3 regions of the Paenibacillus sp. FW507-14B1B genome follow, and region 3 is predicted to be linked to each of the others. Evidence: riboswitches for the same ligand, from Rfam matches in the RefSeq annotation. Region 3 holds a riboswitch; each other region holds the start of a gene.
The links. Region 3 has a riboswitch for cyclic di-AMP ahead of AC3WJJ_RS25210 (C40 family peptidase). Riboswitches for the same ligand answer to the same signal wherever they lie in the genome.

Region 1 (3,280 bases), on a different contig from region 3:
GGACATATACTCCATTCCTTCACTTATATGACAACGACAGCGAGCACAAGTCCCTCTTTTACAAAAAGAGTTCCAATCAACTTCATTCCGTTCTGCAAGTTCGAGAATCGTCATACCGACAACCGGAACAACATCCTGCTCGGTGTTCCTTCCTCGTAACAGGACAAGCTTCTCTTCTGTACTTGCTTGTCTAGTAGGAGTGGATGCCTCGGAAGTTTCAAGAACAGATTCTTTCTTCTCCCGACCTTTCCAAAATTTAAACACGCTGTACTTCCCTCCTCAATCAGATAGACTAAACTTATGTAATTAGGGAATTCGGCAGAAGATGCTTATGGAGCAATCTCTTGATTTCAAAAATATCATTCAGTTCTGTAATTTCTCTGCCTGTATATTTCTCATAAATTGCTTTTACAAAATTCGCACCAAAATCATGCATCAGCGTTCCTGCAAATAATCGATCAATAAACTCATTATACTTCATCCCCAGCCCCTTAATAAACTCAAAAATACCTTCGATATCACTTTGCAATAATTCAAATATAATCGGAGGAAACTCATATTCAACCGGTGCAATTGTACTATCAGCGAAATCAATAATATAGAGCTGTCCAATCGTGTTGATCAGTACATTGTCACCTGTTAGATCACCATGCACATGAACATAAGTTTGAATCTTATACTCTCTTAGGTAATCTTTAATTTGCTTGCTTACTTCGGGTGCTGCAATATGCCATCTCTCGTTATGTACTGCTCTATCTATAAGGAATTCACGACTAAACTCTTCATCAGGACGAATATTTAACTTCGATAAATTATGCTGCAGCTCTTTGATGAACTGTTTCTTTTTTTCGAGAGTTAATTGAGTGAAGACATCGCCAGCACTTTCCCCTTCAATATAATCCATAATGAGGTATTTGAATGCATACTTATCTTTTAACGTGCCCGCAGCAACAATGGATGGCGTATGAATCCCTTGCTGGATGGCTCTTTGCATTGCTGTTTGTTCAGCTCTGTAATCTGAGTCTGTATCTAAACCCGATTCTGATGGCGCAAAAATCTTAATGACATATTCCCCTGTTTTGAACACCGCATTAGTTCCTGGCTTCAAATGAGAGATATGCTCTGCTCCAGTCAGTTGTTCTCTTGCAAATATTTCTTCTATTAATAGCCTGAAATCTTCTATGGACTGATAAACAGCTCCCCAGGAATGCCAGTTGTTAATTTCTCTTCGAAATAAGTAAGACATAACGATTAATCCTCCATGTTCATCACTTTGAAATACGATCATATATTTAAAAAGCCCGCGATATTAATCGCGGGCTTTGATTCATTATTAATTAATAGTTCCTACCATCTGCACATAATTCTCTTGACTGATCACTCGACGTGCAGTTACATAACGAGTCTTATAATAAGATTCAGACAATTTACTGATTCTTACACCCTTACTTGTTGATGCATGAGCAAATTGATCATTTCCGACATAAATTCCTGCGTGAGAAACTCCACGACCACTTGTATTAAAGAATACCAAATCTCCCATTCGAAGGTCTTCTTGATCTACATGAGTCCCCGCTTTGGCTTGTGCAGCGGATGTACGAGGCAAATCTAGATCATATTGATTCATTATGTACAGAATAAATCCTGAGCAGTCAAATCCACTTTCCGTTGTTCCACCCCATTTATACGGAGTTCCAACCAACTGTGTTACTTGACTTTGAAGCTTTGGCATATCAGCGTATGCTGTGAAGGCGCCAGAAGAAAAAATAAGTGCAGACCCTAGTAATGATATAATGACTTTCTTCAAAACACTTTCTCCCTTCGGTGCCTACGGAGTTAGCTAAGGGTTCGGCTGAAGGTCTCCTATATTCCCTCTATTGCAAGAATAATTCACCCGGATCGGTTCCCCCGTTTTCAAAAACGAAATTCGGCAAAATTCATTAATATTTTGTAACCCTATCATACTGTAATATATTTTGGCTAGATATGTCAATGATATGAGTGACAAAAATGTAATTTCTTCCTCTACTTATTCCTTCTCTCACTATCATTCCCCTATTTTTTACCTATCCGTAAACGGTTGGACTATACCAGATGTTATTTCAAATTAAGACATCAAAAAGGGGCTGTCCCAAAAGATCTAGGATCTTGCGTGATGGCCTCGTTTGTTGTTGTGAGATGCTCCGCGTACGAAACGTTCCTCCCCTCGCTGTTGCCCCCAAATTTCCGGGAATTATTCTAGCAAGGAAGAAATTCGGGGGCAAAGGCGACCGCTACCGCTGGTCCGGAATCGTTTCGTTCTCTCCGCTGCTTCGTGCATACCATTCAAAGACAGATAACAGAAGGAAACCGCCCTCTAGTAGAATGGAAGTACGACCAACCATGTAAGAAGGATTTGTACATTCAATATACCATTGATCAATTTTATCTGCCAATGGATTTAGAGGACGACATTCCGTCCAATCACCTTGTTCGTGTAGTCAATGAAGCGGTCAATCGCTTAGATGACCGAATCTTCCAGGATGCCTATCAGGTGGAGGACGAAATAGCTAACTCACCAAGATCCTCATTTACGCCTACACCCAGCGACTGTATTCCTCTCGTCAAATCGCCAAGGTACTCGACAGAGAGCGGATATGAGATTCGAAAGCGACACTACCGGGGAGAAAGCTGTGAAGGTTGTCCACTCAAAGAAGCTTGCACCAAAGCTAAAGGGAATCGTGAAATCACGGTAAGCATGGAATACCTTCGGTACAAACAACAAGCTCGTGAGAAACTTAGAAGTGAGAAAGGGTACGCACTGTCGGTTTGAAGGATGATGGAACCGGAAAGTGTATTTGGGCAAATCAAGAACAACCGAGGGTTTAGACGATTTCTGCTTCGAGGCCTGTCGAAAGTCAGCCTTGAGGTCGGATGGCTTTCACTCGCCCATAAACTGTTGAAGAAGGCGGCAATAGACCAAAATAAAGACATGGCGGTGCTGGGATAACCTCCCTGACTCCACCATGTCTTTATTTTTTGCTCCATATTTCACTCATGTGAGCTGCTTCTTTAAACAAGAATCTACTATTAACTCTACTAATATCGTTTAAGCTGCCATAGCTCGGCATGCATCAGCACATCTGAAACATGCCTCGGCGCAGCGCTGGCAGTGTTCATGATCATGCTTTTTGCATTCATTGCCGCATCTCTCACACATTTCTGCACATGCCTCGCAGATTTGTTTGACATAAGAGCTATTAATAGACATTGCATGTGCTGCAAAGGCACATAAATCTGC
Region 2 (3,280 bases), on a different contig from region 3:
TGAGAATACAAGAGAATATACGGCATAAAAAATCATCATACCCATGATACCGGCATCTGACATACCTTCCGCTTGGAAGACGGGAATTAGGTTGTAGGTATTCAGCATCTGAATAACAAACAGTAACACGGCAAGAAAGATACCACGTTTAAATGATGTGTGAGCTTTCGTTTTTACACTGTATACAATGGCTAAGATCCCCAAGATTAGCGTGAATAAACCATATCCCAGCAGAGTGAGCAGCGTTGCGTTTAGTGTCTGTTTCTCTACATAGGCTGTGTGGTCCTTCGGAACCGAAAATACAGGTTCATAGGAACGAAGTTGATTATCCTCGAAGGAGAATTTCAGCTGAAGCTGTGAACTCCCAATCTTAGCTTCGGGGTCTTGATATATCAGTCCAGGATCGCCTTCTTTGGTGATCTGTTTCAGGTTGGATACACTATATCCCTCTCTCTCTAGCCAAGGCTCGGCTAGTGACATCTTTTCAGCCAGTGACATCTCTCCTTCGATTAAACGAAGCATCTGATTGCGGACGTCACCTTTTTGTAGGAGGGCACCTTCATAACTAGAGTCAGGCAGATCATAAGAAAACCCTGCTACACTAGCATTCTGCATATGGACGTCTACGTTTAGGGCTGCTCCATCAGCTTGCACTAACCGAACTCGATAGACATCATAGGGGTATTTGCTCTCAAACTTTTTATTGTACTCGCGGAGCAAATTCTCTTTAGATAGATATCCATAAACATCAGATCTGGATTGATATGTAACGAGAGGTTTCTCAGTGGAAGTCCTACTATACTGCAGATGTTCTTGTGCGAATCGTTCAGCAGCACTGATGGCTGCTTCCTTGGTGATCATTTCGGGTGTTTTGACCTCGGATGTAATAGAGGCTGTGGATGGAAAGACCTGAAAGATGAGAAATAGAATGAGACCGATAATTCCAAGTAGTACCAATGGTTGTTTGTCAGATTTAAGATGAAGAGGGTGTCCTGCTTTATTCATGTCATTCCTCCTTTTGGCATTAGCGAGTTATCAATTAGATTAAGCTAGCTGTTCTCATGAAGACATAAAGTCAATATAACATAGATATGAAAGACACAAACGGCTTATCCCATTCAAATTTATGAAAAATTCGATGAAAATGAAGGAAAGATTTCGAAAAGCGTAGATAACCATGTGCTACTACTCTAGAATATGCCCAATTCGGTTCATTTTTAAGTTAATTTAAGTCTAAAACGGCTTTGGTATCCTTAAAGGATTGCGTTATAATCACTACATGCTATTGAACATGTTCATGAATCATAATATTGGATAACGTTAATTGAATAGATCAGCCGAATTTCGTAATGAAAATGGGGGAACCATTTAAGTGGGGTGAATTTCGCTTCCGAAAGGTAGTGAATAGGGCGACCTGTGTTATGCCCGAATCCGTCAGCTAACCTCGTAGGCTGTAGCACAGGAACCCAAACGCGTAAGGCATTGGATTTCCAGTGTCTTTTTTTCTTTGATTTTTTTAAAGAGGTGAACATGTTGACTTCCAAAATTAAATGGCTTCGCTTGTCGCCGCCGCAAATTCTCGTCATGGGATTTGGGGCCATTATCCTGATTGGGACGATGCTTCTCATGCTCCCGATTTCCAATACGACAGGGGAACCGCTGAACTTTATGGATGCTTTGTTCACGGCGACATCTGCTACCTGTGTAACAGGTCTTGTCGTGGTGGATACAGGGACATTCTTCAGTTCCTTCGGACAGGTTGTCATCATGATAATGATACAGATCGGTGGTCTGGGTTTCATGACCATGGCCACACTGTTCGCGCTTGTATTGAAGCGACGCATTTCCTTGAAAGACCGTCTAGTTCTTCAGGAAGCGATGAATCAATCTTCAATGGAAGGAATCGTGCGTTTGATCCGCAGGGTTCTACTGTACTCCTTAGTGATTGAAGCGTGCGGAGCGATACTGCTAACCATCCGCTGGGCTTTTGATATGCCGTTTGGTAAGGCGCTTTACTTCGGCGTTTTCCATGCGGTAACCATGTTTAATAATGCGGGGTTTGATCTGTTTGGCGACTTTAAGAGCTTGACTGGATTTGTATATGATCCGCTTGTTAACTTTGTGGTGATGTTCCTGATTGTATCCGGAGGGATTGGATTCATCGTCATGGCTGATCTGGTTGATTATAGGAAGAGTCGGAGGCTTTCACTGCATTCTAAAGTGGTGTTGTCCATGACAGGGGCGCTGATTCTCATAGGTGCTGTGGTTATTTTTATCTTTGAATTTACAAATCCAGAGACACTGGGCTCGCTGAATTGGGGCGGGAAAATTCTAGGCTCCTTCTTCCAGTCAGTTACGCCGAGAACAGCGGGAGCCAATACACTAGATATAACTGAGCTACGTCAGGCTACTCAATTTTTCATGGTTATACTGATGTTTATCGGAGCTTCTCCAGGCTCTACGGGTGGTGGTATCAAAACGACAACATTCACAATGATGATTGCCGCTGTTATTGCCATGATGCGAGGCCGAGACGATATTGTGTTGTTCAGATACCGTTTGGTTCAGGAGCGAATTCTTAAAGCGTTAACGATTACGCTGCTTGCACTGCTGCTGGTTATTACAGTGTCGATGATTCTATCAACGACAGAGGATAGCAGCTTCCTCACTATACTCTTTGAAGCTACGTCAGCATTTGGTACGGTAGGGCTGTCCATGGGATTAACTCCTGAGTTGTCGCTCTTCGGTAAGTTACTTATCTGTGTAACGATGTTTGCTGGTCGTCTCGGTCCATTAACACTTGCTTATGCATTAGGACCCAAGAAAGGTAAAGAGTTGTATCGTCATCCCGAAGGTAAAATGATTATTGGATAAGGAGATTGGCTAAGAAATGAAACCAAAGCAGTTTGCAGTGATAGGGCTGGGGAGATTCGGTTCAAGCCTTGCGCTTGAATTGATGGAATTAGGATATGAGGTTCTCGGGATCGACCAAGATGAAGAAGTGGTCGAAGATATGAGTGAGCTCCTCACCCATACTGTGGTCGCTGATGCGACAGACGAAGAAGTACTTAAATCGCTTGGTATTCGTAATTTTGACTGTGGCATCGTGGCTATAGGAGATGAAATTCAAACGAGTATTCTTGCAGCAATTCTTCTCAAGGAATTAGGTGTTAATACGGTTGTAGCCAAGGCGATCTCTGTGCTACACGGACGGGCGCTACAAAAGCTGGGTGTAGACAGGGTTATTTTCCCGGAAAGAGATATGGGGATTCGTGTCGCT
Region 3 (3,280 bases):
TACGTATACGGGAACAAGATGGCCGATGTCGCGATTGAACAAATTGAGACCAAAAATACCGGTTCACGCGAGGAGCCTGCATATGAATCTATTGTCACCGTCGTAAATAAGGGTGGTACGGTTACGAACATCCCGATTACATTCGCCTTCGAAGATGGAAGGACTGTAGAAAAAACATGGGATGGAAAGAACGGAACAACGCAGTACAAAATTGAGCATCGCTCTCCATTACTGTGGGCCATGGTTGATCCTAAATTTACAATCGTGCTTGAGAACAAACATATTAATAACTATATGAAGGCGGGAATGGATCCGAAAGTGCTCACGCGCTGGAACCTAAGCATTAATAAGCTGGTAGAGGCACTGTTCGGCAGCCTGTCATGGTAAGGGGGGAGAACATGAAAAGCTATACAGGCAAAGGCTGGACCAGTGTAAAAGATCAGTTCTATGTTATTATTCTGTTGTTTTTATACAAGCTTTTGTGGGGATATTTTCTTTACCGGATCGTAAAATCAGCCGTTGTTCCACTTCTGATGCGATTTCCTGATCCCGCTCCAAGTGAGCTTAGTAAGCTGCTGTATTTCTATGAGGGAGAAATGGCCTTATTACAGAGTAATGACGTTCACACCTATGCCTGGATACTTATATTTATGCTAATGATTCGGATGGTGCTAACTCCACTCATTCAAGCAGGTATACTCTACAATCTTCATCAGGAGGCAAAGGGAGAGCGAGGATTGTTCCTCTTTAAAGGAATGAGACAATTATGGAAACCAGTAACCCTGTTTTACATAGTCGAGACCCTATTGACCTTTATGCCTGCTTATTGGCTGGTACCCAAAATGCTTCCTTCTCTATTCGCGGCTATTCGAGAGCCTTCTGCCTTGCTCCATCTAGCCCCTTACATCCTTGGTTGGTTAATTTACGCGTATCTGCTTCGGATGTGCCTGCTTTACATGCAGTTCGGAAAAACAGGTGGGACCAGCATGATATCAGCTTTATGGATCTGCTTGCGCCATATCGGAAAGGTTACTCTGATCTCAGTAATAATTGGTGGAACGGCAATGGTCCTGCTTCTATTACTCAGTGGATTATCATTCCTATGGGCTGGACTAATGGGGCTGATCATTCACCAAGCTAGCTATTTTATAAGTAGTCTATTCCAGCTCTGGGGTATCACAACACAGTACCAGCTATGGCTTACACATGAACAGCAACGTTAAAAAATACTTTCGTTCCAAAAAAAAATCCCAATCCTTCTCAAAGGATTGGGATTTTTCGTATAAAAATATAATTTCCTCGTTTGCCAAATTGTTAATACTCTGCTAAAATAACGAATGTGATAGTAACAACTTTGTCATCTTTATTGTAACTTTTTCATATGGATAAACAGTCGAATATTCGAACTAGATTTTTTATACCATTAAGAAGCCGAATTCCCTTACATGGGAAGCGGGGGATCCGTCTTGGGTGCATTGATCTCGCAACAGAGTGATCATAGGCTAACCTTCAGCCGAACCCTTAAGCTAACCTCGCAGGCATTGGAAGGAGCTTTCTCTTGAAAAAAAAGTTAACAGCCATATCGATCGGACTTACACTCGCTCTTACATTAAGTGCCGGAAGCGCTTTCGCTGATTCCAAGCTTAATAACGCAATCAAACCAGTCATTGGTGTCTCTTATAAAATGGGTGGAACAACGACTAAAGGATTCGATTGCTCTGGATTTACAAGTTATGTATTCAAGAAAATCGGACTTACATTGCCTCGTGCATCCACATCCCAGTATAAAGTAGGGACTGCCGTAGCAAAGAGCAATCTAAAAGCTGGTGATCTTGTATTCTTTAATACCTCCGGCAGAGGCGTATCCCATGTAGGGATTTATGTAGGCGGTGGTAAATTTGCACATTCCTCAACTTCCAAAGGTGTTACCATTACTGCACTCAATTCCAGTTACTTCGGAAAACGTTACATAGGTGCTAAACGTGTCATGAGCTCGAGTAAGTACAAAGCCGTCGCTGTCAATTATAATTAATTATCATATAAGCCGTTACCTAAGCCCGGATGAGATTTTTAAAATCTCCTTCGTGGCTTTTTCTTTATACTTATATAACGTATGGACCTTGCAAAAAGTTCACCTTTTTATAAAATAATTTTTAATTATTTTCCTAGGTATCCTGTCTTACTTGTGATTTACCCTTATTGCAGATGATTAAACATGTTTCAGGTAAATTTGAATCTTTATTTGTCTTTTTTCTTCGACACATATAACCATTTAAACTACTCGAAAAGACAGCAAGAAACAATTGCCAACAGGACAAGCCCTCTGATAGAATATCAGTGTAATAACTCCGTCATTATTGTAAGGGCTTTTATACATAGAACATTGTTCCGAATAGCCTTCAACCGAACCCTTAAGCTAACCTCGCAGGCATGGAAGGAGTCTTTATATGCTAAAGAAATTAGGCGTATCCGTTATCGGCTTCACTCTCCTACTTACTTCTGGGATCAACAGTGCTTTTGCAGACAGCAAGCTAGATCAAGAAATTGACCAGGTTCTTGGAACAAAATATAGTTATGGCGGAACAACAACAAGCGGATTCGATTGTTCTGGGTTCACAATGTACATATTCTCTACTATTGGATTAAAGCTCCCGCATCAATCGAGCTCCCAATTCGAGATGGGTACAACGATAACCCGCCAAGATTTGCGCCCTGGCGATCTCGTATTTTTCAATACGACTGGCCGCGGGGTATCCCATGTAGGTATCTACATCGGGGATGGGAAGTTTGCTCATGCCTCTACTTCCAGAGGTGTTGTTACCAATCGTTTGAGTGATAGCTACTACGCAGAACGATATATTGGCGCCAAACGGATTCTGGATGACATCTTTTTCGAAACTCTTGCAGCAGAATAACTCGATTTTTTTATAACATACTAAATCATATCCGCGAAGAGAAGCTTCCTTTCTTTTGGCGGTTTTTTCTTCCTTACTCAATTAAAAAGGAGACAACTTATGAATCACCAGACAGAACAGCTATATGCCATTCCAATGACGATCGACCAAGCAGCTGAAGTTTGTGAATGGACGTATCCAACTCCGTATAATATATATGGCTGGCTACCTTTTGAACAAATGCAGGGTCTTGGTATTGAATTTGGTGATCCGGATATCCGTCGTCAGCAATATATATCTATTATGGATGAACAGGATCGAATGTGGGGCTTCGCTCAGTTGTTCCCGATGGAGGGTGTCACGCGAATTGGCCTTGGTATGCGCCC

Region 1: linked by a shared signal. The riboswitch ahead of AC3WJJ_RS08715 (C40 family peptidase) and the one ahead of AC3WJJ_RS25210 (C40 family peptidase) in region 3 are both predicted to bind cyclic di-AMP.
Region 2: linked by a shared signal. The riboswitch ahead of AC3WJJ_RS15375 (TrkH family potassium uptake protein) and the one ahead of AC3WJJ_RS25210 (C40 family peptidase) in region 3 are both predicted to bind cyclic di-AMP.

The regions. Positions count from the first base shown of each region.
Region 1 is NZ_JBYSWS010000002.1:135,599-138,878, forward strand. It holds gene AC3WJJ_RS08705 (2Fe-2S iron-sulfur cluster-binding protein) at 1-264, opposite strand, end outside; gene AC3WJJ_RS08710 (phosphotransferase family protein) at 299-1,246, opposite strand; gene AC3WJJ_RS08715 (C40 family peptidase) at 1,334-1,807, opposite strand; cyclic di-AMP (ydaO/yuaA leader) riboswitch at 1,811-1,943, opposite strand; partial or broken gene AC3WJJ_RS08720 (transposase) at 2,627-2,989, shown strand; gene AC3WJJ_RS08725 (four-helix bundle copper-binding protein) at 3,089-3,280, opposite strand, start outside.
Region 2 is NZ_JBYSWS010000002.1:1,451,289-1,454,568, reverse strand. It holds gene AC3WJJ_RS15380 (CPBP family intramembrane glutamic endopeptidase) at 1-1,005, opposite strand, end outside; cyclic di-AMP (ydaO/yuaA leader) riboswitch at 1,326-1,468, shown strand; gene AC3WJJ_RS15375 (TrkH family potassium uptake protein) at 1,531-2,874, shown strand; gene AC3WJJ_RS15370 (potassium channel family protein) at 2,891-3,280, shown strand, end outside.
Region 3 is NZ_JBYSWS010000010.1:35,087-38,366, forward strand. It holds gene AC3WJJ_RS25200 (M1 family metallopeptidase) at 1-387, shown strand, start outside; gene AC3WJJ_RS25205 (hypothetical protein) at 399-1,223, shown strand; cyclic di-AMP (ydaO/yuaA leader) riboswitch at 1,420-1,556, shown strand; gene AC3WJJ_RS25210 (C40 family peptidase) at 1,559-2,032, shown strand; gene AC3WJJ_RS25215 (C40 family peptidase) at 2,448-2,915, shown strand; gene AC3WJJ_RS25220 (GNAT family N-acetyltransferase) at 3,015-3,280, shown strand, end outside.